One region of the Paracoccus marcusii genome, then DNA from elsewhere that is predicted to be linked to it. Evidence: riboswitches for the same ligand, from Rfam matches in the RefSeq annotation. Region 1 holds a riboswitch; the other holds the start of a gene.
The links. Region 1 has a riboswitch for cobalamin ahead of PRL19_RS05365 (energy-coupling factor ABC transporter permease). Riboswitches for the same ligand answer to the same signal wherever they lie in the genome.
Positions count from the first base shown of each region.

Region 2: it holds a riboswitch for cobalamin, as region 1 does, so the genes downstream of both, PRL19_RS01420 (ABC transporter substrate-binding protein) here and PRL19_RS05365 (energy-coupling factor ABC transporter permease) in region 1, are expected to answer to the same signal.

Region 1 is NZ_CP117466.1:1,090,591-1,105,229, reverse strand. It holds gene PRL19_RS05400 (precorrin-2 C(20)-methyltransferase) at 1-253, shown strand, start outside; gene cobJ (precorrin-3B C(17)-methyltransferase) at 250-978, shown strand; gene PRL19_RS05390 (cobalt-precorrin-6A reductase) at 954-1,691, opposite strand; gene cbiE (precorrin-6y C5,15-methyltransferase (decarboxylating) subunit CbiE) at 1,690-2,886, shown strand; gene PRL19_RS05380 (cobalamin biosynthesis protein) at 2,868-3,191, shown strand; gene cobM (precorrin-4 C(11)-methyltransferase) at 3,188-3,955, shown strand; gene PRL19_RS05370 (cobyrinic acid a,c-diamide synthase CobB) at 3,952-5,289, shown strand; cobalamin riboswitch at 5,310-5,525, shown strand; gene PRL19_RS05365 (energy-coupling factor ABC transporter permease) at 5,557-6,222, shown strand; gene cobF (precorrin-6A synthase (deacetylating)) at 6,219-6,959, shown strand; gene PRL19_RS05355 (GAF domain-containing protein) at 6,975-7,850, opposite strand; gene PRL19_RS05350 (fimbrial biogenesis chaperone) at 7,852-8,433, shown strand; gene PRL19_RS05345 (fimbria/pilus outer membrane usher protein) at 8,459-10,804, shown strand; gene PRL19_RS05340 (Csu type fimbrial protein) at 10,801-11,781, shown strand; gene PRL19_RS05335 (hypothetical protein) at 11,909-12,109, shown strand; gene PRL19_RS05330 (bifunctional sugar phosphate isomerase/epimerase/4-hydroxyphenylpyruvate dioxygenase family protein) at 12,137-14,014, opposite strand; gene PRL19_RS05325 (shikimate dehydrogenase family protein) at 14,011-14,639, opposite strand, start outside.
Region 2 is NZ_CP117466.1:286,507-301,145, forward strand. It holds gene PRL19_RS01360 (YjbF family lipoprotein) at 1-481, shown strand, start outside; gene PRL19_RS01365 (hypothetical protein) at 634-837, opposite strand; gene PRL19_RS01370 (metal ABC transporter permease) at 1,036-1,818, opposite strand; gene PRL19_RS15710 (metal ABC transporter ATP-binding protein) at 1,825-2,604, opposite strand; gene PRL19_RS01380 (Fur family transcriptional regulator) at 2,601-3,107, opposite strand; gene PRL19_RS01385 (zinc ABC transporter substrate-binding protein) at 3,220-4,305, shown strand; gene hemP (hemin uptake protein HemP) at 4,456-4,632, shown strand; gene PRL19_RS01395 (pseudouridine synthase) at 4,698-6,428, opposite strand; gene PRL19_RS01400 (nucleoside deaminase) at 6,547-6,999, shown strand; tRNA gene PRL19_RS01405 (tRNA-Gly) at 7,047-7,120, shown strand; gene PRL19_RS01410 (ABC transporter ATP-binding protein) at 7,136-7,900, opposite strand; gene PRL19_RS01415 (FecCD family ABC transporter permease) at 7,897-8,952, opposite strand; gene PRL19_RS01420 (ABC transporter substrate-binding protein) at 8,949-9,956, opposite strand; cobalamin riboswitch at 10,095-10,311, opposite strand; gene PRL19_RS01425 (hypothetical protein) at 10,544-10,798, opposite strand; gene PRL19_RS01430 (TRAP transporter large permease) at 10,924-12,240, opposite strand; gene PRL19_RS01435 (TRAP transporter small permease subunit) at 12,240-12,797, opposite strand; gene PRL19_RS01440 (TRAP transporter substrate-binding protein) at 12,847-13,866, opposite strand; gene PRL19_RS01445 (gluconokinase) at 13,863-14,393, opposite strand; gene gntR (HTH-type transcriptional regulator GntR) at 14,491-14,639, shown strand, end outside.

The DNA of each region.
Region 1 (14,639 bases):
GGCGGACCTGATCCGCCACATGCAGGGCAGCGACGCGCTGGTGGTGATGAAGACCGGCCGCAACCTGCCCAAGCTGCGCCGCGCGCTGGCGGCATCCGGGCGTCTGGCCGACGCCTGGCTGATCGAACGCGGCACCATGCCCGGCCAGCGCATCCAGCCGCTGCGCGAGGTGGCCGATGACGACTGCCCCTATTTCGCGATCCTGCTGGTTCATGGCCACGGGCGGCGCCCCATGGCGCGGGTGGCGGAATGAGCGGCTGGATCACCGTCGCAGGGCTGGGGCCGGGGTCGGACGCCATGGTGACGCCCGAAGTCGCCGCCGCGCTGGATCAGGCGACGGACGTGATCGGCTACATCCCCTATGTCGCGCGGGTGGCGGCGCGGCCCGGCCTGACACTGCATGCCAGTGACAACCGGGTGGAGCTGGACCGCGCCCGCCATGCGCTGTCGCTGGCGGCGCAGGGCGGGCGGGTGGTGATCGTCTCCTCCGGCGATCCGGGCGTCTTCGCCATGGCTTCCGCCCTGTTCGAGGCGCTGGAGGGTGAGGGCAGCGATCCTGACATCCGCATCCTGCCCGGCATCACCGCGATGCTGGCGGCGGCGGCGCGGGCGGGCGCGCCCTTGGGCCATGATTTCTGCGCCATCAACCTGTCGGACAACCTCAAGCCCATGGCGCTGATCGAACTCCGCCTGCGCCACGCGGCGCGGGGCGATTTCGCGATGGCCTTCTACAACCCGCGCTCGGCCAGTCGGCCCGCAGGCTTTGCCCGCGTGCTGGAGGTGCTGCGCGAGGAATGCGAACCCGGACGCCTGATGATCTTTGCCCGCGCCGTGACCACGCCGGACGAGGCGCTGCGCGTGGTCACGCTGGCCGAGGCCACGCCCGAGATGGCCGACATGCGCACCGTCGTGCTGGTCGGCAACCGCGCCACGCGGCGCGTGGGCCGGTGGGTCTATACCCCGCGGGGGGCGGTCTGATGCAGCCAGTCCAGCGCCTGTTCCGGCGTGGCGACCTGCGGCCGGTCGGGTGCTGTGGGCCGGTCGATCAGCACGACCCGAACGCCCAGATCACGCGCCGCGTCCAGCTTGGCCCGGGCCCCCGCACCGCCGCTGTTCTTGGCGACCAGATGGGTGATGCCATGCGCGGCCATCAGCGCCCGGTCGCCCTCGGCCGTGAAGGGGCCGCGGGCCAGCACGACCTGCGCGCCGGGCAAGGGGGGTGCATCCGGCGCATCGACCAGCCGCAGCAGCCAGCGATGCGGCAGGGCGGCAAAGGGCGCCAGGGTCTGCTTGCCGATGGCCAGGAACACGCCGGTGGGCACGCGGGGCAAGGTCGCGACCGCGCCCGCGATGTCGGGGACGCGGCTCCAGCCGGGATCAACGGGCCAGGCGGGGCGGCGCAGCATCAGCATGGGCACGCCGCCCGCGCGGCAGGCGGCATCCGCATTGCGGCTGATCTGCGCGGCAAAGGGATGGGTCGCATCGACCACCGCGCCGATATCCTGGTCCCGCAGATAGCGCGCCAAACCATCGGCCCCGCCAAAGCCGCCGATCCGCGTGGGCAGGGGCTGGGCGATGGGCGCCTCGGTCCGTCCGGCATAGGAGAAGACCGCCGCGACACCGGCGCGGGCCAGAAGGGCGGCCAAGCGGCTGGCCTCAGTCGTGCCGCCCAGCAGCAGGATGCGTCGCATGTCTGACCCTTGGCTGACGATCATCGGGATCACCGAAGATGGACCGGACGGCCTGCCCGGCGCAAGCCTGCGCGCGCTGGCGGCAGCCGAGATCGTCTTTGGCGGCCCGCGCCACCTGACCCTGGCGGGCGTGGGCGCGCGGGGGCGGGCCTGGCCGGTGCCCTTCGACCTGGCGCCGCTGCTAGAGCTGCGCGGGCGGCGCGTGGCGGCGCTGGTCTCGGGCGATCCGTTCTGGTGCGGCGCGGGGGGCGGCATCGCCGCCGTGCTGGAGCGCCACGAATGGCGCGCCCTGCCCGCGCCGGGGGTGCTGTCGCTGGCCGCATCGCGCCTTGGCTGGCGGCTGGAGGAGGTGGTGACCCTCGGCCTGCATGCCGCCCCGTTCGCCCGGCTGCGCCCGCATCTGGTGCGCGGCTGCCGCATGATCGCGACGCTGCGCGACGGCGACGCGCCCGCCGCGCTGGCCGATTGGCTGGTCGCCGCGGGCGCGGGGACCGCGCGGCTGACGGTGCTGGAGCGTCTTGGCGGGCCATCGGAACAGGTGCGCAGCACGCGCGCCGATGGGTTCGCGCTGACCTGCGCGGCGCCGGTGGCGGTGGCCATCGACGGGGCGGATCTGCCGCGCGGCTTCGGCCTGCCTGCGGTGCCGGGGCGGGCGGATAGGCTGTTTGCCCATGACGGGCAGATCACCAAATCGCCCATCCGCGCGCTGACCCTTGCGGCCCTGGCCCCGCGGCCGGGCGAGGTGCTGTGGGATATCGGCGGCGGTTCGGGATCGGTCGCGGTAGAATGGGCGCTGGCGGGGGGCCGCGCCGTGACGGTCGAGCCGCGCGCGGACCGCATCGCGCATATCCGCGACAATCTGGACGCCTTCGGGGTCACGCATCGTATCACCGCCATTCACGGCGCGGCGCCGGACATGCTGCCACCCGGAGCCCCCGATGCGGTCTTTGTCGGCGGCGGCGCGTCACAGGCGCTGCTTGAGGCGCTGTGGACCCGCCTGCCCCCCGGCGCGCGGCTGGTCGCCAATGCCGTGACGCTGGAGACGGAATCGCTGCTGACCCGCTGGCACGCCGATCACGGCGGCCACCTGCTGCGCATCGACATCGCCGAGGCTGCCCCCCTGGGCCGGATGCGCGGCTGGAGCCCCGCCCGCCCGATCGTGCAATGGAGCGTGACATGCGCATCGCCGGAATAGGCTGCCGCACGGGCACCCCCCTGACCGCCCTGCTGGCCGCGCTGGAGGCCGCAGGCGGGGCCGACGCGCTGGCCAGCATCCCCGAACGCGCGCCCGAACTGCGCCCGCTGGCACAGGCCCGCGGCCTGCCGCTGCATCTGGTCGCGGTGGCGGGCATCGCCACGCCCACGCAATCCGCCCGCATCCTGGCCGCCTTCGGCACTGGATCGGTGGCCGAGGCCGCCGCCATCGGGGCGGGCGGCCGCCTGACCCATCCACGCCGGACCTTCGGCCCCGTCACCATCGCCATCGCAGAGGTTCCATGACCGTCCATTTCATCGGCGCAGGCCCCGGCGCGCCCGACCTGATCACCCTGCGCGGCCGCGACCTGATCGCGGCCTGCCCGGTCTGCCTATACGCAGGGTCGCTTGTCCCTGCCGCGCTGCTCTCCCATTGCCCGCATGGCGCGCGCATCGTGAACACCGCGCCGCTGTCGCTGGACCAGATCATGGAGGAGATCGCCACGGCCCACGCGGCGGGCCAGGACGTGGCTCGGCTGCATTCGGGCGACCTGTCGGTCTGGTCCGCGATGGCGGAGCAGATCCGCCGCCTGCGGGCGCTGGACATCCCCTTCGACGTGACGCCGGGCGTGCCGTCCTTCGCCGCCGCCGCCGCCGCGCTGCAGACCGAACTGACCCTGCCGGGCCTCGCGCAATCCGTGGTGCTGACCCGCACGCCGGGGCGCGCCTCGACCATGCCCGAGGGCGAGACGCTGGCGGCCTTTGCCGCGACCGGGGCGACGCTGGCGATCCACCTGTCGATCCACGCGCTGGATCGGGTGGTGGCCGATCTGACCCCGCATTACGGCCCCGATTGCCCGGTGGCGGTGGTTTGGCGGGCCAGCTGGCCCGACCAGCGGGTGATCCGCGCGACCTTGGCCACCGTGGACGCACAGGGCATCGACCGCACCGCGCTGATCCTGGTCGGGCCCGCGCTGGCGGGCGAGGGGTTCGAGGACAGCCGCCTTTACGCCGCCGATTACGACCGTCGCTATCGCCCGGTGGGCGACGCGCCTAGGTTCCCGGAATGACGCGCCCCCTGACGCCGGGCCTGATGATCTCGGCCCCCGCATCGGGGACCGGCAAGACGATGCTGGTGCTGGGCCTGCTGACCGCTTTGCGCAGGCGCGGGCTGGTGGTGCAGCCCTTCAAGTCGGGGCCCGACTACATCGATCCGGGGTTTCACTTGGCGGCCTCGGGGCGGGCCAGCTTCAACCTGGATGCCTGGGCGATGGAGCCGGGGCGCCTGATCGCTCATGCGACCGGCCAGGCGAACGCCGATCTGGTCTTGGCCGAGGGGTCGATGGGCCTGTTCGACGGGGTCGCGACGAAGGGAGAGACCGGCATCGGCTCCAGCGCCGAGATCGCCCAGATGATGGGCTGGCCGGTGGTGCTGATCCTGGATGTCAGCGGGCAGGCACAGTCGGCGGCGGCCACGGCGCGGGGCTTTGCCACGCTGCGCCCCGACCTGCCCTTTGCGGGGGTGGTGCTGAATCGCGTGGCCTCGCCGCGCCATGACCGGCTGATCCGCGAGGGGATGGATCAGGCCGGCATCCGCGTGCTGGGCAGCCTGCCGCGTCAGGGCAACATCACCCTGCCCGAGCGCCATCTGGGCCTGATCCAGGCCGAGGAGACGGCGGGCCTGCAAGCCATCCTGGACCATGCGGGCGATTTCATCGCGGCGCATTGCGACCTGGAGGCGATCATCGCGGCCGCCGCCCATCGCGTCCTGCCCGAGGCGCCTGCGCCCCGACCGCTGACGCCCCCCGGCGGGCGGATCGCGCTGGCCCGCGATGCGGCCTTCAGCTTCGTCTATCCGCATGTGCTGGAGGCGTGGCGGCGGGCGGGGGCCACGATCCTGCCCTTCTCTCCGCTGGCGGATGAGGGGCCGGATGACAGCGCCGACTGCTGCTGGCTGCCGGGCGGATACCCGGAGCTGCACGCGCCCCGGCTGGCCGCCTGCGACGGGTTCCGCACGGCCATGCACCGCTTTGCGGGCACGCGTCCGGTGCATGGGGAATGTGGCGGTTACATGGCGCTTGGGGCAGGCCTGGTGGATGCCGATGGAAAGCGACACCAGATGTTGGGGCTTCTGGGATTGCAGACCAGCTATGCCAAACGCCGCATGCATCTGGGATACCGCCGCGCCGATCCGCTGACCGCCCTGCCGGGATTGGGTCGCACGGCGCTGCGGGGGCATGAATTCCACTATGCCTCGATCCTGTCCCAGCCCGATGCGCCCTTGGCGCGCGTGACCGACGCGACCGGCGCCGCGGTGGAGGAAACCGGCAGCCATCGGACGATGTCCGAGGGCGGGCATGTGACCGGCACGTTCTTTCACCTGATCGCCCCGGCCGCGACTTGACGCAGGCCCTGCGATCCCGTCTATCTGACCCTCTGAATGGTGCCCGTCAGGCGTGAAACGCCGGGCTTCATCGGGAACGGGGAAGGGTGGACCCAATCGCGGCACCCGAAGCCCCGGCCGCCCCCGCGACTGTATGCGGAGAGCGCGCGTCACCCATGCCACTGGAGCGATCCGGGAAGGCCGACGCCGCGCCCGGACCCGCAAGCCAGGAAACCGGCCATGTCAGGCAACCCCATGCCGTCGGGTGGACGGCCACAGGAGGATGACATGCATATCGAAGAGGGCGTCGTCACCGGCGCCAAGCTGATACTGGGCTATGCCACGGCCGCCACGGCCGGGCTTTACGCGCTGAGGCTGGCGGACCAGGCCCTGCGCGCGCAGGGCGGGGCATCGCTGGCGGCGCGCGGGGCGCTGGCGACGGCCGCGACCTTCGTGTTCTTCCAGGTCCTGCCCACCGCGCCCGTGGGCGTGTCCGAGGTGCACCTGATCCTGGGATCGACACTATTCCTGATCCTGGGCGCGGCGCCGGCGGCGATCGGGCTGGCCCTGGGCCTGCTGATCCAGGGACTGTTCTTCGCGCCGTTCGATCTGCCGCAATACGGGATGAACGTGACCACACTGCTGGTGCCGCTGTTCGCGCTGCAGGCGGTGGCGGGGCGGGTGATCGCGCCGGGAACGGCCTATGTGGACCTGCGCTATGGCCAGGCGCTGGCGCTGTCGGCGACCTATCAGGGGGGCATCGTGGCCTGGGTCGCGTTCTGGGCGTTCTATGGTCAGGGCGCCGGTGCGACGGCGGGGGTCCTGTCCTTCGGCGCGGCCTATCTGCTGGTCATCGTGGTCGAGCCGCTGGTCGATCTGGCCGTGCTGGCGGGCGCCAAGGCGGCCCGCGGCCTGCGCGGCAGCGGGCTGGTGACGCCACGGCTCTACGCATGATCGATCTGGTGCTGATCGGGGCCGGCACGGGCCATCCCGACCACCTGACCCTGCAGGGCGTCCGCGCCCTGCAGGAGGCCGATCTGGTCCTGATCCCCCGCAAGGGCGCCGGGAAGGAGGATCTGGCCCATCTGCGCCGCGCGATGCTGGACCGCCACCGCCCCGGCGGCGCCGTGGCCCAGATCGACCTGCCGGTGCGCGATGCAAACCTGCCCTATCTGGAGGCCGTCGACCGATGGCATGATGCCATCGCGCAAGCCTGGGCGGGGGCCGTCGCGGCGGCGCTGCCGCAGGGCGGGACGGTGGCGATGCTGGTCTGGGGCGACCCGTCGCTCTATGACAGCAGCCTGCGCATTGCCGCGCGTCTGGACTGGCGCGCACGGGTGATCCCGGGCATCACCGCGATCCAGGCCCTGTGCGCGGCCCATGCCATTCCGCTGAACGCCCTGGGATCCGAGGTGCGGATCACCACCGGGCGGCGGCTGCGCGACGCGGGCTTTCCCAATGACGCCGACCGGGTCGTGGTGATGCTGGACGGCACCTGCGCCTTTGCGACGCTGCCCCCGCAGGGCCTGCGGATCTGGTGGGGCGCCTATCTGGGCATGCCCGAACAACTGCTGGAGGCGGGCCCCTTGACCGAGGCCGGACCGCGGATCGAGGCGGCACGCGCCGCCGCCCGGGCCGCGCATGGCTGGATCATGGATTGCTATCTGCTGGCCCGCGACGATGCAGCGTGACCGGCGCGCGGGACGTCAGGATGTCAGGCGGGTCGCGTCGTTGATCGTGCAGTCCCATGTCAGCCCGCCGTTCCGACCGGATGCGGGAAGCCCATGCCCCTCCAGCCACTTGACCTGACCGTCAGGCAGACGGATGCGCCAGCGATGGTGCCATGGGATCATCCCGGCGGCAGAGTTTCCGAACGATGCGCGGGCCAGCGGGTAATCCTCGACCATGCAAAAGGCGAAGACATCGCCGAACCGCGCAATGAATTCGGCGGCCGGGATGCCCCAGATCTGCTGCGTCTCCGCGGTCGCCGCGTCGATCGTCTCGGTCCCGTCGGGGGCATGGTGATAGGTCAGGACCGCGCTGGCCGGCTGTGGCAGGGCCGAGGCGCCGCCTGGTTCCTGACCGATGGCGGTCCGCATCCGTTCGGACAGGACCATCGTCTTGATCTGAGTCGAGACACCCTCCGCGAAAGCCTGCAGCACCTCGACATTGGCCGACGTCCAGTCCCGCGGCCTGCTTTCGGCGACGCAGAGGGCGGCGATGGCCCTGCCCGTCTCATCCTTGACCGGCACGCCCAGATAGGCGACCACGCCGAACCTGCCGATTGCCAGATGCCTGCTGAACCGCGGGTCGATCCGGGCATCCGCGATGACCAGCGGCGCGGAATTCGCGACGACGATCCGGCAGAAGGAATAAGCCAGCGACGTGACGCGATCCTCGTCCGCGGTCAGCATCAGGCCCGCCTCGGCCTTGAAGAACTGGCGGTCGTTCGCCTCGTCGATGATCGTCAGCAGGCTGGCTTGGCAGGAGAATATCCGCCGCGCCTGCTCGACGACGCGGTCGAAGACTGGCGTCCGCGTCGGACGCAGCACGCCGTTCTCGTAAAGCGGGGCGGCGACCACCCTGACCCTGCGCAACGACGGCAGCCAGCCGATCACCGTCCAGTCGCGCGTCTTCCGCTGGCTGCAGCCCGGCGCCCAGGACAGCCTGGAACGCAGCGCGGATGTCGTGGTCAGCCCGCCCGCGATCCAGCTTGCACCCGGCGCGACGCAGACGATCCGCGTCGTCCGCGTCGCGCGCACCCCGGTCAGCGGAGAAGAGGCCTATCGCGTCGTCCTGAACGAGATCCCCGACCAGTCGCGCAGACAGGCGGGCGCCGTGGCCTTTGCCACCGAACTGCGCATCCCGGTGTTCTTTGCCGATGCCGGGGTACGATCCGCCGATGTCCGCTGGTCGCTGCGCCGATCGGGGGGCGCGACCCATCTGGTGGCCCAGAACACCGGGGACAGCCGCCTGCGCATCGCCGACGTCACGCTGAGCGCGCCGAACGGCGCAACGGTGCGCCATCCCGGCCTGCTGGGATACGTGCTGGGCGGATCGTCGATGGAATGGCCGATCGCGCCGGCGGGGCAGATGGGCGGTTCGGCGCGGCTGTCGGCTGCGACCAACCTGGGGGCGCTGGACGTCGATGTCCCCATGCGCTGAGCGCATCGGCCGAGGGTGGCTGGTCATGACCGTCCTTGCGTCGCTGTGCTGCGGACCGGCGGGGGCCCAGGACATCCCGCCACCCGAGGCGGGGCAGGACCTGTACCTGGAGGTGTTCGTGAACGGCCAGCCCAGGAACCTGATCGCCCGCTTCACCGACATGGGCGACGGCGTCCTCAGCGCGGATGCCGAGGACCTGCGCACCAGCGGCATCCTGGCCGGTGATGCCGTGACCGGAGAGGTCAGGCTGGACCAGATCCCCGGCCTTGGCTGGCGCCTGGTCGCGCCCGACCAGACGATCCGCTTCATCGTCCCGCCCGACATCGCAGCGCCCCACGAACTTGACGCCGGTACCCTGGCAGAGGACACCCCGCCCGGCAACGATGCCGGACCCGCGGTCGATCAGGGCTATGGCGTGGTGCTGAACTATGGGCTGAACGTCGAGACCTGGCGCGGCGATGCGGGAGCCGGCGGCCAGCTGGTCTCGGGCAGTGTCGACGGGCGGCTGTTCATGCCCTTGGGGGTGCTGAACCACGCATTCGTCGTCGCGCCGGACGGGGACGGATCGCATCGGTACCGACGGCTGGAGACCAGCTGGCGCAGTTCGTTCCCCGGGCGCGCGATGCAGGTCCAGGTCGGGGACATCGCGTCACGCGGTCCCTCCTGGGCCAGGCCGGTCCGCATGGGCGGCGCCATGGTCGAGCGCAATTTCGGCCTGCAGCCCGATCTGGTCACGATCCCGCTGGCCGGGTTCGAGGGCAGTGCCGCCCTGCCCTCGACGGTCGAGGTCTTCTCGGATTCGATACGGGCCTATTCCGCCGAGGTGCCCGCCGGCCCGTTCAGCATCCGCGACCTGCCCTTGAGCGGGGGGTCGGGGGTGGCGCGCGTCGTCGTGCGCGACGTGACGGGCCGCGAGACGCAAGTCGATCTGCCCTTCCTGATGTCGGACCTGCTGCTGAAACCGGGGCTTGCCGATTTCGCGCTGTCCGTGGGGCGGCCCAGGCTGGGCATCGGTACGCCAGGCGATCGCTATGGCGACGACATCTTCGGCGTGGGCACGCTGCGCTATGGCGTGACCGACGCGCTGACCCTGTCGGCCCATGCCGAAGGGGGGCGCGGCCTGCAGATGGCGGGGGCGGGGGCGGTGGTCCGGATCGGCCATCTGGGCACGGCCAGCCTTGGCCTGGCCGACAGCCGGTCCGACAGGGGCAGCGGCGCGCTGCTGGATCTGTCGACCAGCCTGTCGATCGGGTCCGCCGCCCTGTCAGGCCGCCTGATGCGGACCCAGGGGCGGTTCGATGACGTCGCCGCCGTGTCGGCCACCCCGCGGGGCGCGCGCACCGACCGATACGACTTTCCCCGCCAGATCGCCCAGGTCAGCCTGGCGATGCCGCTGGACAGCCGGATCGGCAGCGGCGCCAGCCTGTTTCTTTCCGACATCCGTGCGCCCGGTTCGGTCGCACGCGAAACCGCCCTGGGCCTGTCCTTCAGCCGGAGGCTGTGGGGCGACAGCAGCGTGACGCTGAGCGCGACATCGCTGCGCGGATCGCGGCGCGACACGACCGCGGGGGTCCAGCTGCAGATCCCCCTGGGAACCCGGCATTATGCCGGGATGCAGTCCGAACGCCGCCAGGGCGGATGGCGTCACTATGCGCAGATCAGCGGTCAAAGCGCGGGCGACATTCCGCGCTGGAACTGGCGGGTGCAGGCGGACCAGGGGGACGGGCGCTCGATCCGGGCCGATGCGGGATACGAGAACCAGCTGGGTCGGGTCGAGGTCGCGGCGCGCAGCCAGTCGGGCGCCCAGGCCGTGGGCCTGCGGGTCGACGGTGCCATCGTCGCGTCGGGCGGCGGCGTCTTCCTATCGCGCCCGGTCCAGGACGCCTTTGCCGTCGTCGATGCCGGCGCCCCCGGGGTCGAGGTCAGCGCCGAAAATCGCACCGTCGGCCGCACCGGGCGGTCGGGCCGCATCCTGGTTCCCGACCTGCGCGCCTACGAGGGCAACGCGATCTCCATCGACCCGCTTGGGCTGCCGCTGGATGCGGCCGCCGATGCCACGCAGCGGGTCGTCCGCCCGGCCCACCGGTCGGGGGCGACGGTCACCTTCGGCGTGCAGACCAGCACGCGCGAGGCGCTGATCGGGCTGGTCGACGGCCAGGGCCAGCCGCTGGAGGTCGGGGGACGGGTGGTGCTGAACGATGACGGCGGCGACAACCTGGTCGGATTTGACGGAGAGACGTTCCTGTCCGGCATGCAGGAGACCAACGTGATCGCGGTGTCCTATCCCGACGGGCGGCGCTGCCGCGCCGAGGTCGCCTATGTCGACGAACCCGGTGTGCTGACCCATCTGCAGAAGGTGCCCTGCCTATGACCCCTGCCCCCTTCCAGCGTGCCATCCTGCTGTTCCTGATCGCAGGTCTGCTGGCCCTTGGGTTGGCCGCTCCGGCCCGGGCGCAAAGCTGCACCTTCTCGGCCAGCAACATCGTGCTGGGGCCCGTCGATGTCCTGGGCAGCAGCCCGACCACCGCCACGGGCAACATCGCGGTCAACTGCTCGACCTTCCTTGGGCTGCTGACCTCGATCACGGTGACGATCGAACTGGGCGACGGTTCGGCGGGTCTGTTCGGCAGCCTGCGCCGCCTTGGGGGGCCGTCGGGCAGCAGCCTGGCCTATGACCTGTACCAGAAACCGACCCACACCACGATCTTCGGAGGAAGTCAGGGAACGCATGGCGGGCAGCCCGTGGTCCTGACGGGCAGCTCGGTCCTGTCGCTGCTGACGACGACGGGCATGAACGTGCCGGTCTATGCCCGCGTCCCCGGCGCGCAGAACGCGGCCGTTCCGGGTGCCTACAGCGCGACATTTTCGCGTCAGCCGTTGGATGTCCGCGCCACGACAAGGGCCTGCAGCGTGCTCGGATGCGACACGCGCGTGACGGGCTTCACCTTTGGCGTGCAGGCCCAGGTCCGCCCGAACTGCCGCGTCGTCGCCGACGATCTGGACTTTGGCCAGCATGGCCTGCTGGATCGACCGGTCGATGCGACCAGCCAGGTCCGCGTGACCTGCACCGCGGGAACCAGCTACAGCCTGGGGCTGGGTCACGGGTTGCAGGCGGCGGGGATCGGCGGCCGGCAGATGCGCGATCTGGCGGGACATCGCGTGGGCTATCAACTGTATCGCGATGCGGCCCGGACGCAGCCATGGGGGCTGATCGCGGACGGCCTGGCCACGACGGATGCGGGGACCGGGGTCTCGCGCGCCGTGACGGTCCATGGCCGCGTGCCCCCGCAGCCGACGCCCCCGCCCGGTGCCTATTCCGATACCGTCGTGGTCACGGTCACCTATTGATCTGTCCAAGGATCGGGCAGCGGCGAAAATCGGCTGATCCGGGCTGGCATGATGCAACCAAAGGATGAACGATGCAGTTTACCTGCGCCGACCGACAGTGCCCAGCCTTTGCGAAGACGGACATGCCATGCCCCGAATGATCCTGACCGATCCCGACACGCTGCAACCGCGGGCCATCGATTTCGACCGCGACACGGACTTTGAAACGCACGAAACGGTGGGTGGCTTGACCTCGCTCACGGTGCTGCATCGCAACCGCGCGACCACCTATCGGGTGGTCGAGACGGTCACGCAGATCCAGCTGCTGCGCAACGTCGCGCTGCGCTGACGCCTGTGAGCCGCGGCCGCCGCGACGCTAGTGGCGCGGCATTCCGGCAGGACGGGCGGCGCGTTTCTGCGCGGCGATGCGGAACGGGGCATTGGGCGCGCCATAGCCCGCATAGTTGCCCTGCCGCTGGACGATCTCAAGGAAGAAGCCGTCGGCGCGCGGTTCGCTGTACAGCTGGAAGAACTGTCCGCCCTCATCCTCGTCATACATGATCGATGCCGCCTGCATCCTGTCGACGAAGCCCTGATCCAGCCCGAACCGGGCCTGGATGTCGTCATAGTAGTTGGCGCCGATCCGCAGCGTGGCGAAACCGCGTTCTGCCAAGGCGGCGGCGGTGGCGAACAGGTCGTCGCTGGCAAAGGCCACATGCTGGACCGAGGCGCCGAAGCTGTCCTCGATGAACCGGCCGGCCAGGGTATGGCGCGCATCGGCCCCGTTCAGCGTCACCCGCAGCCCGCCCGACCGGACCGCCCGGCTGCGCACCAGCCCGTCGGGGTCCACGACATCGACCATGGGCGCCTTCTGCGCGTCGAAGATCGACGTGTAGAACAGCGACCAGCTGAGCATCTCGTCATAGGCCATGGTCTGGCCGATGTGGTCGATCCCGGTGATCCCGGCCCCGGCCTGCGCGGGCGTCGCGCGGAAATCGACCTGCCAGATGCCCGCCAGGTCCGACGTGGCATCCAGCAGGCGGATCACGTTTCCGCTGACGCCCCGGATCGCGGGAATCGCCAGCTGTCCCGGCGGCGTCTCTTGGACCAGCGGCCGCGCCAGAAGCGCGGTCGCGCGCTGATACGCGGCGCGGGCATCGGGGACCATCAGCGCGATTTCCGACACGGTCGTCCCGTGGGTCACGTACGCGCTGTGGGCAAAGCCCGAGGGGTCGGAATTGACCAGCACGTTCACGCCGCCCTGACGCCAGACCGTCACCGGCTTGGAGACATGGCGCCCCCCTGCCGCAAAGCCAAGGCTGGACAGCAGCGTCTCCAGCGCGGGGGCCTCGGCCGCGCTGGTGGCGAATTCGATGTATTCGATCCGCTCGACCGGGGCCGGGGCGGGAAAGCGCGGCAGGTCGGGGGCGGCGGCCGGTTCGACACGCCGCACCTGATCCATCAGCGCGATCAGGCTGCGATGCCCGTCCTTGGCCACCATGCGCGGCAGGCCCGACCGGAACTGGTCGTTGAAGATCTCAAGGCTCAGCGGTCCGGCATAGCCCGTCGCCGCGACCGCCTGCATGAAGCTGGTCACGTCCAGATCGCCCTCGCCCGGCATGTTGCGATAATGCCGCGACCAGTACAGCAGGTCCATGTCAATGGCCGGCGCATCGGCCAGCTGCACGAAGAAGATCCGGTCGCCGGGAATGGCCCGGATGGAGGCCGGGTCGATCCGGCGTGCCAGCGTGTGGAAACTGTCCAGGATCAGGCCGACATTCGGGTGGTCGGCGCGGCGTACCACCTCCCAGGCGTCGCGGTGGTCGTTCACGAAGCGGCCCCAGCACAGCGCCTCGAAGCCCACGCGGATGCCGTGGCGGGCCGCCAGATCGCCCAGGTCGCGGAAATCGCGCGCCATGCGATCGATGCCGCCGATGGCCGCCGGATGGACGGTCGAGCAGACCAGCATCAGGTCGGTGCCCAGCTGGTTCATCAGGTCGAACTTGCGTTCGGCCCGGGCCAGTGCGCGGCTGCGATGCGGTTCGGGCAGGCCCTCGAAGTCGCGGAAGGGCTGGAACAGCGTGATCTCCAGCCCGTGATCGCGGACCATGCGCCCGACCTCGGCCGGGGTGAAGTCCGAGGCCAGGAAATCCTGCTCGAAGATCTCGATGCCGTCGAACCCGGCCTCGGCGATGGCGGCCAGCTTGGCGGTCAGGCTGCCCGACAGCGACACGGTGGCGATCGAGGTCTTCATGGCGCGTCCCGCCCGGCCGCCAGATCGTCGCGCAGGCGCACCTCTTCCAAGGGCAAGCCGGTGAAGATGGCCCAGGCATCCACGCCCTGCCCCACGAACAGCTCGTATCCCGAGATGACGTCCAGACCCGCCGCACCCGCATCGCGCAGGAACGGCGTGTCGACCGGGGTATAGACCGCGTCGAAGACCCACTCCGCCCCCATCATCAGATCGGCGGGCAAGGGCGTGCCGCCATAGCCGACCATGCCGACGGGGGTGCAGTTGATCAGCCCCTGCGCGCCGGGCGCCAGCGCCGCCGCATCGGTGCCGGTCCGCACGACCAGCCCCGGCGCGGCGCGGCGCAGCGCATCGGCCAGGCCGTCGGCCTTGGCCGCGTCGCGATCGGCCAGCCGGATCTCGGTTGCGCCCAAGGCGATCAGGCCGAAGGCCACCGCGCGCCCCACACCGCCCGCGCCGATCATCAGCACGGCCCCCGGCGCCCGCTCGCCCCGCACGCGCCGATAGGCCGCGACAAAGCCGGAATAGTCGGTGTTGAAGCCGCGCGGCCCCTCCGGGTCGAACAGCACCGTGTTGCAGGCCCCGATCGCCCTGACCAGCGGATCGTCGATGCGCAGCCGGCCCGCCA
Region 2 (14,639 bases), 800 kb from region 1:
CCAGCAGGCCGCGGCCGAGGCGTTGCGCGTCAATCCCGGTCCGCTGATCCAGGCGACGTTCGAAAGCCCTGCCCGCACGCAGGTCCTGGCGCTGACGGGGACGAACGGCGCCATGCGCACCTACATGACTCCCGACGAACAGGCGGTGATCCTGCGCGGCGGCATGCTGATCGGCACGCGCGGTCTGGGCCGCGACCTGTCGGTGGCGGAACCGGGGACCGAGGCGCTGATCCGGGCAGGCCAGTCCGGCAGTGGCACGCGCGTCATGCGCTATCTGTCGGGCGACGGGCTGGAACGGCCGCTGCAGTTTTCCTGCACCACTGCGCCCGGCCCCAACCCCGGCGTGATCCTGGAGACCTGCGAAGGGCATGGCGCGACCTTCCAGAACAACTATCTGGTCCAGAACGGGCAGATCCCCGTATCGCGCCAATGGATCGGGCCGGCCATGGGCTATGTGACCATCCAGACCCTGCGTCCCTGACAGGCAACACCGGAACGGAAAGACCGGCCCTTTGCGGGGCCGGTTTTTTCATGCGCGGGTGCCATGGCGGGCAGGCCTGCGGACAAAGAAAAAGGGGCTGGCCAAAGGCCAGCCCCTTGTGGCTCGGACCGTGCGAACGATCCGATCCGATATCAGCTGTCGTCGTCGTCCGAAGCGACTGCGGCGATGACGCCCAGCAGCAGCAGGGCGGGGACGACCAGGCCAGCGTTCGAGGAAGCGGGCTGCTCCTCGACGATGACGGGCTCGACTTCCACGACGGGGGCGACATAGCCACCGGCCAGAGCCGAGGTTGCGGTCAGGCCGAGAGCGGCCGCGAAAGTAGCGAATTTGGTCATGATCATGCTCCGTTTCGATTGACGGCTGCCATTTCTGGCAACATCGAGGCGACAGTTACACAAACCCGAACAGTTGAAAAGCAGCATTGAATTGATTCCCCCGTGGGCTTGCAACCACTGTTGCATATTGGCCAACACCTGTTTCGGCACTTGGTTCCGGCCCCCGCAAACCCCCGGAAAAACTGTGACAATTCGGCACTATGCCCGGCGAAGTGCCTGTGAGACGACGAAAAAGATCGCCGCCGCGGTCACGATCGAGGGACCCGCCGGCGTGTCGAGTCGCAAACTGGCCCACAACCCCAGGATGACGGATGCGGCGGCGATCAGGGCGGCGCCGGCGGCCATCCGCTCGGGGGTCCGGGCCCATGTGCGGGCCGCCGCCGCCGGCACGATCAGCATCGCCGAGATGAGGAGCGAGCCCACCACTCGAATCGCCAGCGCGACCACCACGGCCAGCGCCAGCGACAGGACCAGGCGCTCGACCCGCGGGTCGATCCCCGCGGCCATGGCCAGCTCCTCGTTCAGGCTGCTGGTCACAAGCCGTTGCCAACGCAGGGCCAGGACCGCCAGAACCAGCGCCGCGCCCGTCCAGATCAAAACCAGGTCGGCACGGCCCACCGCCAGGATGTCGCCGAACAGATAGCTGGACAGATCGGACCGCGCGGCAGGCACGAAGCTGATCGCGACCAGGCCCACGGCCAGCGCGGAATGCGACAGCACGCCCAGGATCGTGTCCATCGCCTGCCCCCGCGTCACCAGCGCCGACACGAGGCAGGCCATCGCCACCGCAACCGCAAGTGTCCCGGCATAGATCGACACCTCGAAGGCCAGCGCCATCGCGACGCCCAGGATGGCGGCATGGGCGGTCGAATCGCCGAAATAGGCCATCCGCCGCCAGACCACGAAACTGCCCAGCGGTCCCGCCACCAGGGCCAGCCCCAACCCCGCCAGAACGGCGCGCATGAAGAAATCGTCAAGCATCGGTGGTCACCCCTGCGCCCGGTCGGCGTGGTCATGGCCGCATCCCGGCCCGTGGACATGCGGCGTCAGGTCGTGGTCGTGGTCGTGGCGGTGCTGGTACAGCGCCAGCGTGCCCTCGGCCCCGGCGCCGAACAGGGCGCGGTATTCGGGGGCGGTGCTGACATGCTGGGGCGTGCCCTCGCAGCAGACATGCCCGTTCAGGCAGACCACCCGGTCCGACGACCGCATGACCACCAGCAGATCGTGGCTGACCATCAGCACGGCCGCGCCGGTCTGCCGGCGCACCTCCTCGATCAGCTGATAGAAGGCCACGATGCCCGGCTGATCCAGCCCCTGCGTGGGTTCGTCCAGGACCAGCAGATGCGGGTCCGCCAGCAAGGCCCGCGCCAGCAGCACCCGCTGGAACTGGCCGCCCGACAGCTGGGTCAGTTGCCGCGCACCAAGGCCCGGAACGCCGGTGCGGACCAGAGCATCCTCGGCCTGGTCGTCGGACACGCGCACGGGCAGCGACAGGAACCGGCGCACGGTCATCGGAATTGCCGTGTCCAGCTGAACCCGCTGCGGGACATAGCCGATGCGCAGCCCCTGCCGGCGCGTCACCGCGCCCGAGGCCAGCGGCATGTGCCCCAGCAGCGCCCGGATCAGCGACGACTTGCCCGACCCGTTCGGGCCGACGACGGTCACGATCTCGGCGGGGCGGATGCGGAAATCGACCTGCGCCAGCACCGGTTCGGTCGTGCCGGGGCGATGGATCGTCAGCGCACGGGATTCGATCAGCGGGGTCATGCGACGCCTTCGGCGGCACAGGTGGCGCAGAGGCCCAGCGCCTCGATCGTGGCGCGTTCGACGCGGAACCCGCCCTGGGCCGCGACCGCGGTCAGCGCATCGCGGATCGGGGCGGCGGCGGCCTCTGCGACCTTGTCGCAACTGCGGCAGATCAGGAAGGCCGGATGATGGTCGTGCCCCGGGTGCAGGCAGGCCGCAAAGGCGTTCAGCCGCTGCAGGCGGTGGGCCAGCCCGTGCGTGACCAGAAACTCCAGCGCGCGATAGGCGACGGGGGGCTGGCGGCCGAACCCTTCGGTCGCCAGGCGGTCCAGCACCTCATAGGCGCCCATCGCGCGGTGGCTCTCCAGCAGGATCTCCAGCGTGCGGCGGCGGACGGGGGTCAGGCGCGCGCCCTGCTCGGCCAGCCGGGCCGCAGCCTCGTCCAGCGCACGGTGCGCGCATTCGCGGTGGTCATGCGGCGCAAAGGTCGCGGCGATGACATGGTCGTGGTCGTGGTCTGGCACGGGGGTCCTTCACGCAGCGATGCGTTACTTTATTACAATGCGGTTGACTTGTTACCCTGTAACACACAGAACCCTGCCATCGCAACAAACCCGCCCTGTAAAGGAGATCCCGATGCGCAGCCCTGCATCCCTTGCCGCCATCCTGTCACTGACCGCCGCCCCTGCCCTGGCCGCCCCGCAGGTCGTCACCGATCTGGTCCCCACCGGCGCCCTGGTCCAGGAGGTCATGGGCGATCTGGCCGAGGTGCGCGTCCTGCTGCCCCAGGGGGCCAGCGCGCATCATTACCAGATGCGCCCGTCGGACGCCCAGGCGCTGCAGGGTGCCGATGTGGTGATCTGGATGGGACCCGAGCTGACGCCCTGGCTGTCGCGGGCGTCGGACACCCTGTCGGGGGCCACGCAGCTGCGCCTGCTGGAGGTCGAGGGCGTCGCCCTGCGCGACTATGCCGGTGCAGCGTCAGAGGGTGACGCGGACCATGGCGACCATGCGGGGCATGACGACCACGCGGATCACGCCGGTCACGATCACGGCGATCATGCCGACCACGACCACGGGGACGACCACGACCACGACCACGACCACGACCACGACCACGACCACGACCACGACCACGACCACGACCACGACCACGACCACGACCACGGGGACCATGCGGGGCATGATCATGTCCATGCCGGCACCGATCCTCATGCCTGGCTGAACCCCGCCAACGCGGCACCCTGGCTTGACGCCATCGTCGCGACGCTGTCCGAGCAGGACCCCCAGAACGCCGCCACCTATCGCGCCAACGCGGATGCGGCGGCCGAACGCATCGCCGCTTTGGACGACACGTTGCGCGAACGCCTTGCCCCGCATGCGCAGGACCGGTTCGTCGTGTTCCACGACGCCTATGGCCATTTCACAGATCACTTTGGCTTGCAGCCTGCGATCGCCGTGTCGCTTGGGGACGCCTCGACCCCGTCCGCGGCGCGCATCGACCAGATCCGCACCCAGATCGCTGATTCCGGAGCCGTCTGCGCCTTTCCGGAATATGCCCATGATGCCGGCCTGATCACCACCGTGACCGAGGGCAGCGATATCCGCACCGGCGGCGAACTGAGCCCTGAGGGCGGCACGCTGTCCCCGGGCGCGGGCCAGTACGAGGTTCTGCTGACCCAGATGGCCGACACCATCGTCGATTGCCTTGCCGACCAGTGATCGCACGTCCGGGCCGCCTTCGCGGCGGTCCAGACCACCTGTCAGCGGATCGAAATCTGATCGTGAAGAATCCTGACTATTTTACTTTGACAAACCTGAACGAATTTGTCAGCATTGGGGCATCATCACTGTCCCAGCATGAGGCTGACCATGACCGCAACGCGCCCCGCCGATTTCACCCGTCCCGGCACCGCCATCCTGGCCCGGATGCCGCAGCATGACGCCACCGCCCTCACGCAGGGCGGCAACCAGGCGCTGATCGTCCTGGACGAGCAGGTCTATCAGTTGCGGATCACCCGCGCGGGCAAGCTGATCCTGACGAAATAATCGACCGACCTTGGCAAAAGGGCCGCCCTACGGGGCGGCCCTTTCGTCATGCGTGCTGTCGCCTGTCAGCCGCGGGGCTTGCCGCCGGGGCGGCCACCACCCTGCGGGCGATCTCCGCGCGGAGCGCCGAACGGCTTGGCCCCGCCCGGCCGCGGCTTGCCCTGAAACTTGCCGCCCGCATCACCACGCGGACCGCCGAACGGTTTGCGACCCTCGGCCCCTTCGCCACGCGCAGCGCCATAGGGCTTGCGGTCGCCATCGGCACGGGGTTTGCCGAAAGGCTTGCCCTCAGGGCGCGGACCGCCGAACGGCTTGCGGCCTTCGCCACCTTCGCCGCGCGGTGCGCCATAGGGCTTGCGGTCGCCATCGGCGCGGGGCTTGCCGAAAGGCTTGCCCTCAGGGCGCGGACCCCCGAGTGGCTTGCGGCCTTCGCCACCCTCGCCGCGCGGTGCGCCATAGGGCTTGCGGTCGCCATCGGCGCGGGGCTTGCCGAAGGGCTTCCCTTCCGGGCGCGGGCCGCCGAACGGCTTGCGGCCTTCGCCACCTTCGCCGCGCCGTGCGCCATAGGGCTTGCGGTCGCCATCGGCGCGGGGCTTGCCATCGGGGCGCGGGCCGCCAAAGGGCTTGCGCGCCTCTCCGGGCTTGCCGGCAAAGCGCGCGGGGCGGGCATCGTCGCCCTGACCGGACATGCGGCCGCCCCCTTCGCCGGGGCCGGATTTCTTCCAGCGCGGCTTGTCGCCTGCGGGCCGGGGGCGGTCGCCGAAACCGCCAGCCGAATCGTCGCGCGCGCCAAAGCGCGGGCGTGCGCCGTCGGTGCCCGCGGGCTTGGCACCCCAGCTGCGGGCCGGGCGGTCGGACTGACCGTCGCGCGGACGGTCGCCAAAGCCGCGGCCGGCGGGCTTGCCGTCAAAGCCCGGCTTGGGGCCGAAGCGGCGCGGGCCGGCATCGCCGCCATCGGACCGGGCGGCGCGTTCACCGGCGGCCCCGCGGGGGCGCATCTCGCGCGGCTTGTCCTCGACCTCTCCGGTCAGCAGGCCGCCCAGCTGGTCGCGCAGGACCTTGCGCTTGACCTCGGTCACCTGGTTCTTGTCCATGCCGGTCAGCTTGAACGGACCATAGCCGATGCGGATCAGGCGGTTCACCTGCAGGCCGACATGAGCCATCGCGCGGCGGATCTCGCGATTCTTGCCCTCGCGGATACCCACGCTGATCCAGGCGTTCGCGCCCTGCTGGCTGTCCAGCTTGATCTCCATGGGGGCGAAATCCTCTCCCTCAATGGTGACGCCGCGGCGCAGCGGGTCGAAGGTCATGTCCGAAGGCGTGCCGTTCACCCGCACCCGGTACCGGCGCAGCCAGCCCGTCGCTGGCAGCTCCAGCCGCCGCTTCAGCTCTCCGTCGTTCGTCAGCAGCAGCAGACCCTCGGAGTTCAGGTCAAGACGCCCCACGGTCATCACCCGCGGCATGTCGCGCGGCAGCGCGTCGAACACGGTCTGGCGGCCCAGTTCGTCGTTTTCCGACGTGATCAGGCCCAGGGGCTTGTAATACAACCACAGCCGCGTCTCCTGCGGCTCCTCCAGCTTCTTGCCGTCGACGGTGATCCGGTCGGTGGGCAGAACGTCCAGGGCGGGACTGTCGATCTTCTTGCCGTTCACGCTGACACGGCCCTCGATGATCATCCGCTCGGCCTCGCGCCTGCTGGCGACACCGGCGCGCGCCATCACCTTGGCGATGCGGTCGGCTTCGGTGCGGGGGGCGACCTGGGGGGCCTTGCGGTCGGGAATCTGATCGTCGGTCATGCGCGTCTCCTTCGCATCGCTGCGGGGCAAAGAGGGGTGCATACGCCCAAGCGGGCCGTGTGGGAAGCGTTTCTTTCCCCGGCTTGCGCGCCACGCGGGGGATTGCGACAAGACGGTCATGGTCCCCTTCACCACCCATATGGCGCTTGCCCTGTCCCAAGCCCGTGACGCCGCCCTGCGCGGAGAGGTGCCGGTGGGCGCCGTCGTGACCGACCCGCAGGGCCGCGTGGTGGCCGCCGCGGGCAACCGCACGCGCGAACTGTCCGACCCGACCGCCCATGCCGAGATCCTGGCGATCCGCGCCGCCTGCGCGGCCCTGGGGTCCGAACGCCTGCCCGGTCACGACCTGTGGGTCACGCTGGAGCCCTGCCCGATGTGCGCGGCGGCCATCTCGGCCGCGCGGATCGCCCGGCTGTATTACGGCGCGTCGGACCCGCGCATGGGGGGCGTCGCCCATGGCGCGCAGGTGTTCCGGCACGCGCAGTGCCATCACCGCCCCGAGGTCTATGACGGCCTGGCTGCGCCGGAATCGCGCGACCTGCTGCGGCGGTTCTTTGCGCAACGACGGTGACGCGACCGCTTGAACCTGCCGCGCGGGCGGACTATACCGATCCCCGCGCGGGTGTTGTGTAATGGTAAGACCCTAGCCTTCCAAGCTAGAGACACGGGTTCGATTCCCGTCACCCGCTCCAATCCCTCTCATTGCATCAGACGACCGGATGAAACCGCATCACGCGGCTGCCGTCCTGTGGATCGGTCAGCGTGCTTGCCCGCACCTGAAAGACGCGCGCCAGCAGGTCCGCGGTCAGGATACGGTCTGGCGGGCCCAGGGCCACCAGCCGACCGGCCTGCATCACCGCCAGCCTGTCACAGCGCATCGCCTGGTTCAGGTCATGCAGGGCGATCACCGTGGTCAGGCCCAGGCCGCCCACCAGATCCAGGATCGCCAGCTGATGACGGATGTCCAGGTGGTTCGTCGGCTCGTCCAACAGCAGGATCCGCGGCGCCTGTGCCAGCGCGCGGGCGATATGGGCGCGCTGGCGTTCGCCCCCCGACAGGGTCGACCAGTCGCGCCCCGCCAGGTGCGCCAGGTCGACCCGCGCCAGCGCCTGCGTCACATGCGCCTCGTCCGCCGGGGACCAGGGCCGCATGGCGTCCAGCCAGGGGGTGCGCCCCAAGGCCACGGCGTCGCGGACCGTGATGCGGTCCGACGTATCGGCGCTTTGGGCGACCAGGGCGATGTGACGGGCGACCTGGCGCGCGGGCATCGCGCGCAGCGGCTTGCCATCCAGCGCGACCTGGCCGCCGTCGGGGCGGACCAGCCCGGCCAGCATCCGCAGCAGCGTCGACTTGCCCGACCCGTTCGGGCCGATCAGGCCCAGCATCTCTGCGGGGCGGATGTCCAGGGTGACGCCGGCCACCAGGGCGTGCCCGCGCAGGCGGCGGGTCAGATCACGCGCGGTCAGCATCATGACGCGGACCGCCCGCGGATCAGGATCACCGCAAAGGCCGGCGCCCCGACCAGCGCGGTCACGACGCCGATGGGCAGGGTCTGGCCGGGCACCAGCATCCGCGCGATCACGTCCGCGGCGATCAGGAAGACCATGCCGATCAGCGCCGACACCGGCACCAGCCGTGCGTGGCGCGTGCCCACCAGGAACCGTGCCGCATGCGGGACGACCAGCCCGACAAAACCGATCGCACCGGTGACCGACACCATGACCGCCGTGGCCATGGCGGTCGCCAGGATCAGCACGGCCTGAACGCGCCGGACCGGCACGCCCAGGGACGCCGCCGATTCCGTGCCGAAGGCAAAGGCGTCCAGCGCGCGGATATGCCATGCGGCCGCGCCAAGGACGGTCACGGCGGCGACCACCGACAGGCCGACATCGTTCCACCGGACGCCCGACAGGTTGCCCAGCAGCCAGAACATGATGCCGCGCGCCTGTTCCGCGCTGGCCGACCGCGCGATGATGAAGCTGGTCAGGGCGTTGAACAGCTGCGACCCGGCGATGCCTGCCAGCACGATCTGCGCGGCACCCCGCGCGCCCGGACCGCCACCCGACAGGCGCGCCAACCCCACCACCAGCGCAAAGGCCGCGATCGCGCCCAGCAAAGCGCCCGCCGACATCGGCACGAACCCCGCGCCGATCCCCGCCACCGCGACCGTCACGGCCCCCGTAGACGCCCCGGCCGAGATGCCCAGCAGATAGGGGTCGGCCAGTGCGTTGCGCAACAGCGTCTGCAGGACCAGCCCCGAGATCGCCAGCCCCGCTCCGCAGGCCCCCGCCACCAGCGCGCGCGGCAGGCGATAAGCCCAGACGATACCCTGATCGATCGGGTCCAGCGGATAGCCCGCACCCAGCATCTGGTTGGCCAGCGCCTGCCAGACCGTCGAGAGGGGGATCGGCGTTTCCCCCAGGGCGGTGCCGGCCAGGGGGGCCGCCACGATCAGCAGCGACACCCACAGCCAGACCGGGGCCAAGGGGCGGCGGACGGTCGGCACCCCGACATCGGCGGTCATTCGGACAGCCCGTCCATGCCCGCCGCCAAGGCCTCCAGCCCGTCGATCATGCGGATGCCGGGATGCAGCGCCTCGGCGTCCAGGATGACGATGCGATCCCGGCGCACGGCGGTCATCCGGCGCGTGACCGGGTCCGTTTTCAGAAAGCGCAGCTTTGCCTCGACATCGTCGGCGGGAAAGCGGCGGCGGTCCATGCGCGCAATCACCAGCACCGAGGGGTCGGCACGGGCGATCGTCTCCCACCCCACGGCGGGCCATTCCTCGTCCGAGGTCACGACGTTGCGCAGGCCAAGGCGGTCCATCATCCAGGCCGGGACGCCCATCCCGCCCGCCATGTAGGGGTCCAGCGCCAGATCGGCCGAGGAGAACCAGACCGCCGCGGACGCATCCGGCAGGTCCATCGCCCGCGCGCGCTCCACGACCGCCGCCTCTCGGGCCTGCAGGTCGGCGATCAGCGCCCGGCCCGCGTCCTGCGCGTCCATGACCCGCGCGATCTGGTCGATGCCGTCCCACAGCGTCGCGATCTCGAAGGGCGCAAGGCGGGTGCCGTCCATGCCCACGCTGTTGTCCTTGCCCTGGCAGTCCGTGGGCATGACATAGGCCGGAATGCCCAGATCGGCGAACTGTCGGCGCGTGCCGACCGCTCCATGGTCCCCAATCATCCAGGCGAACATCGTCGGCACAAAGCCGGGGCGCCGGTTCACCACCGATTCAAAGCTGGGCGTGTCGTCGCTGATGCGGTCCACCGTGGCGTCATCCTCTGCAAAGGCGGGCAGCACCGGGGTGAACCACAGCGCGGTCCCGGCCATCCGGTCCGCCTGGCCCAGCGCATACAGGATCTCGGTCGTGGACTGGCCGATCGATACGACGTTGTCGGGACGCGCGGGGATGGTCACACGGTGCCCACAATTGTCGATCACCAGCGGATAGTCGGTCGGCGCGGCAAGGGCCGCCTGGCCCAAGCCCAGCGCCACCGCGGTCGTCAGGAAGATTCTGGTCGTCATGGTCGTCCTTCATGAAACGAAGGACGGGGCTGAAAAAGGCGCAGCGGCGTCACCGGGGTCCCACCCACCTTCGCGGTCGCGTCGGACGAAGGCCGTGGATCGGCGCATGCGGTCTTTCTCCGGGGCACCCCGCCCGGGTTGGTTCAAGTCATGATGGCAGGTCTCCTGACTTGCGGATCGCGGCCTTCCCCGCCTTCCCGGCGCAGGGGGCGCCAGTGGCATCATGGGGTCGGCTACCGCTTACAGTTGCGGGGGCAGTCGCGGATTCGGCGCCTGATGGCTACACCTCACCACGTTCCCTTTTCACCCTGCCGGGGCCTTGGCCGGCACGGGAACCATCACGGACGGAAATGCCGCCGGGTGGGGACAAAGTCAACCGCCGCGGCAAGCAGCCCGCAGCCGACCCGGCCGCCACGGCCGACGCACTGCGACACCCGCAGCTTATGCCAGCCTGATCCCGGCGACCGGTGCGCCGCAGGTCGAACGCGCTGGCGCCCTGCGGGGGAAGGAGTTGGTCGCAGTCCTTCCTGCCAGGCATGGATGGGGGGTCGGATGCAGGGCGATCCGGCGCCTGACACCGGAGGGCTTCAAATCTTGCCGGGCCTCTTTCGCCACAGGTGGCGAAGGTCCAGCCGGGGATAGTCCCGCTCGATCTGGCTGCCCCAGAACAGGCCTGCGATTGGGGCGTCGGGATGGTCGGGGTCAAGACCATAGTCAATCTGGGCGATGCGTTCGGCCGGCATGTGAAGGGTGTATCGCAGGAACAGGAACTGCTCCAGCCAGGCGTCATGGTCCTTGTTCGTGAACAGGTCCGGGCGGGGGACGGGTTCGGGGTCATGCATGGTGGGTCAGCCTTGGGTGACGGACCCCGATTGTCCGTCAATTCGCCTGCCGGTGCAACATTCCCGTCCCCGAACGAAAAGGGGGCACGCCGCATCCGGCATGCCCCCCGATCCACGGCAGGCGATCAGTAGATCGCCAGGGCCGGGAACAGGATCAGCAGGCCCACCGCCAGGATCTGCAACCCTATGAAGGGCAGCAGGGCGCGGAAGATTTCTCCCAGCGAGATGTCCGGCGGGGTCACCGACTTCAGGTAGAAGGCGGCGGGCCCGAAGGGCGGCGACAGGAAGCTGACCTGCATGTTCATCGCGAACAGCACGCCGAACCAGACGGGGTCGTATCCCAGGCTGACGATGATCGGCACGAAGATCGGCATGGTCAGCAGCGCGATGCCGACCCAGTCCAGGAACATGCCCAGCACGAACAGGATCGCCATCATGAACAGGATGATGATCGTCGGGTTGTCGCTGATGCCGGTGATCAGTTCCGACACGAAGTTGATGCCGCCCATCAGGTTGAAGACGCCCACCAGGGCGGATGCGCCGATGCCGATCCAGACGATCATGCCGACCGTCTGCAGCGTCTGCATGGCCGCGCCGCGCAGCAGGCCCCAGGTGAATTCGCCGCGGATCACGGTCGAGATCAGCACGCCCGCCACGCCCACGGCGCTGGCCTCGGTCACGGATGCGATGCCGCCATAGATGGAGCCCAGCACCATGATCACGACCAGGATCGGCAGGAACAGGCCCTTGAGCAGGCGCAGCTTTTCGTCCCGCGGGACGCGGGCGGTGACGGCCGGGGGCACGTCGCCCGGCGTCAGCCAGGCACGGATCAGCACATAGGCCACATAGAGCAGCGCCAGCATGAAGCCCGGCACGAAGGCGGCCGTGAACAGGTCGCCGATCGAGACGTTCGCGGTCAGGCCATAGATGATCAGCACGATCGAGGGCGGCACCATGGTCCCCAGGCTGCCGCCCGCGCAGACGACCCCGATGGCCAGCTTGCGGTCATAGCCCTGGGCCAGCATCTGGGGCAGCGCGATCAGGCCCAGCAGCACGACCTCTCCTCCGATGATGCCGGACATGGCGGCCAGGATGACGGCCACGAAGATCGTCTGGACCGCCACGCCGCCGCGGATGCGGCCGCCGACCAGGCGCATCGCCTCGAACAGGTCGCGGGCGATGCCGCTGCGGTCCAGGATCGCGGCCATCAGCACGAACATCGGCACCGAAACGAAGACGAAGCTGGACACGAAGGTATAGACGCGGCTGGTGATCAGCGGCACGACGTTCGGGCCGAACCACCCCAGGGCAAAGATCAGCGTGACCAGCAGCGTCACGAAGGCCAGCGGGATGCCCGTCAGCAGCAAAAGCAGCAGCAGCGCGAACAGAAGGCCCGTCCCGGCCTCGATCCCCAGGGATTGCAGCGAACCGAAGATCTCCATCAGCGGGCTCCCTTGTGCCCGCGGGCATAGTTGACGGTCAGGATGGCGAATTGCAGGGCCATGATCGCCAGCGCCACCATCAGCAGAACCTTGAGCATGCCCGGATAGGCCGGGTTCCAGGCCGAGCCCGAGGTCTCGAGGTGAAAGCTGCCGTCGGGCCGCCAGGCGGACCGCTTGACCATCTGCCAGGCCGCCCAGGCGAAGGCGCCGGAGGATAGGCCGCAGATTGCCGAGATGAGGATGTCGGCCACGCGCCGCGCGGCTGGCGGCAGCAGGTCATAGACCAAGACGACCCGGATGTGCCGGTCGCGCGCGGTGCACAGCAAGCCCCCGTAGACGAACGAGATCGCGCAGAGGAACACCGTCGTCTCGTGCGCCCAGTTCGTCGGGCGGCCGAACACGTAACGCAGCACGACCTCCTGGATCAGGATCAGCATGGCGACCACCAGGCCCAGGGCCGGGATGATCGCCAGACGGTCGATCACGCGACCCAGGCGCCCCGACTGGGGCACGGCCTCGTGTTCCTCGCGCGGAATGGCTTCGGATGCGTCCATCATGTCCTCCTCCCTGGAAGGGACCGGGCGCGAACGCCCGATCCTGCGGCGCTTACTGCACCAGGCCCTTTTCGGTCAGGTACGCGGTCAGCGCGTCATAGACCTGCTGCGCCGCGGGCGACTGTCCGGCGACCTTTTCCCATTCGCCCATCGCGATGCCGCGGAACTTGGTGCGCTCCTCGTCGGACCAGTCGTGGACGGTGATCGTCCCGCCGGCCTCTGCCTCCGCCACGGCGGCCGCGTCGGCCTCGGCCAGGGCTGCGACTTGGACGCGGGCGAAATCGCGCACCGACTGCGTCATGACCTGCTGCAGGTCCTCGGGCAATGCGTCCCATTTCTCCTTGTTCATCGAGATCTCGACCAGGGGCATGGAGTGGAAGCCGGGATAGACCGGATGGGGCGCGACCTCGTTCAGGCCCTGGGCCTGGTTGGTCGAAAAGACGCTGTAATCGGCCGCGTCGATGACCTTCTTGTCCAGCGATGTGAACACCTCGGAGCCGGGCAGGTTAACGGGCGATGCGCCGGCGGCGGCAAAGACCGACTGGACCAGGCCTTCGGGCGCGCGGATCTTGACGCCGGCCAGATCATCGACCCCGTTTAACGGCACGGCGCTGACCAGCGCCTCCAGGCCCGGCGTGGTGGCGCCGATGAACTGCAGGCCATAGGGGTTCATGATCTGGTTCAGCAGCTCCGCTCCGCCGCCGTTCTCGACAAAATCCAGCATCTGCTCGGGGTCGGACCAAGCGCCGACCGGGTTGCCCATCAGACCGAAGGCCGGATCGCGTCCCGAGAAATACGACAGGTCGGTCACGTGACCGTCCAGGATGCCCGTGGCGATCGCATCCTGGGTTTCGTTATGGGCGACGATGGATTCGACCGGCAGCAGGTCGATGGCGATGCGGCCCCCGGACTTTTCCGCGACATCCGCGGCCCAGCCCTGCTGGAGGACGAAGTTCGGGTTGCCCGACGGGTCGGACGACTGGAAACGGAAGCTGTGATCCTGGGCCATGGCGGGCGCGGCCAAGGCCATCGCGGCGCTGGCCGACATCAGGAAACGGGTCATCTTGGTCATGGTGTCTCTCCTCCGGTTGAAACTGGGCGCGGGTCGGACAGGGCCGCCACCGCGCGGTCGATGATCTGGTCGGGCGGCAGCGCCACGTCGATCCACAGCGCGCCTTCGGCGGCGGGATCGGGGGGCTGCAGCGCGGCCAGCTGGCTGTCGATCAGGCTGGCGGGCATGTAGTGGTCGCGCCGTGCCGCCATGCGCGCCGCGATCAGGTCGCGGTCGCCGTGCAGGAACACGATGTCCATCGCCCCTGCCCCGGCCCGCAGCCGGTCACGATGCGCCTGGCTGAGCCCCGAGCAGGCCAGAACGGCGCGATGGGGCGTCGCACGCGTCGCCGCCGCCAGGCGGTCCAGCCAGCCCCACCGCATGTCGTCGGTCAAAGGCAGCCCAGCCCGCATGCGCGCCACGCTGGATTCGTCGTGATACAGGTCCGCCTCGATGAAGCTGCCGCCGATGCGGTCGGCGATGCCACGGGCCACGGTCGACTTGCCCGTGCCGCAGATGCCCATGACCAGAATCGGCCGCGCGTCCATGATGTCTCCTCCCGATGACAGCGCAATCATGGATGACAGCGCTGTCATCGGTCAAGCCCCTTTTCTTTGCGCGGCGATGGCGTAATCTGCGCGCGTCATGAACAAAACCTCGCGGATCACCCTGTCTGATGTGGCGCTGGCCGCCGATGTCAGCCCTATCACCGTGTCGCGCGCGCTGCGGGACCCGTCCAAGGTGTCGCCGCTGGCCCGCGACCGGATAGACCGGGCGATCCGCGAACTGGGCTA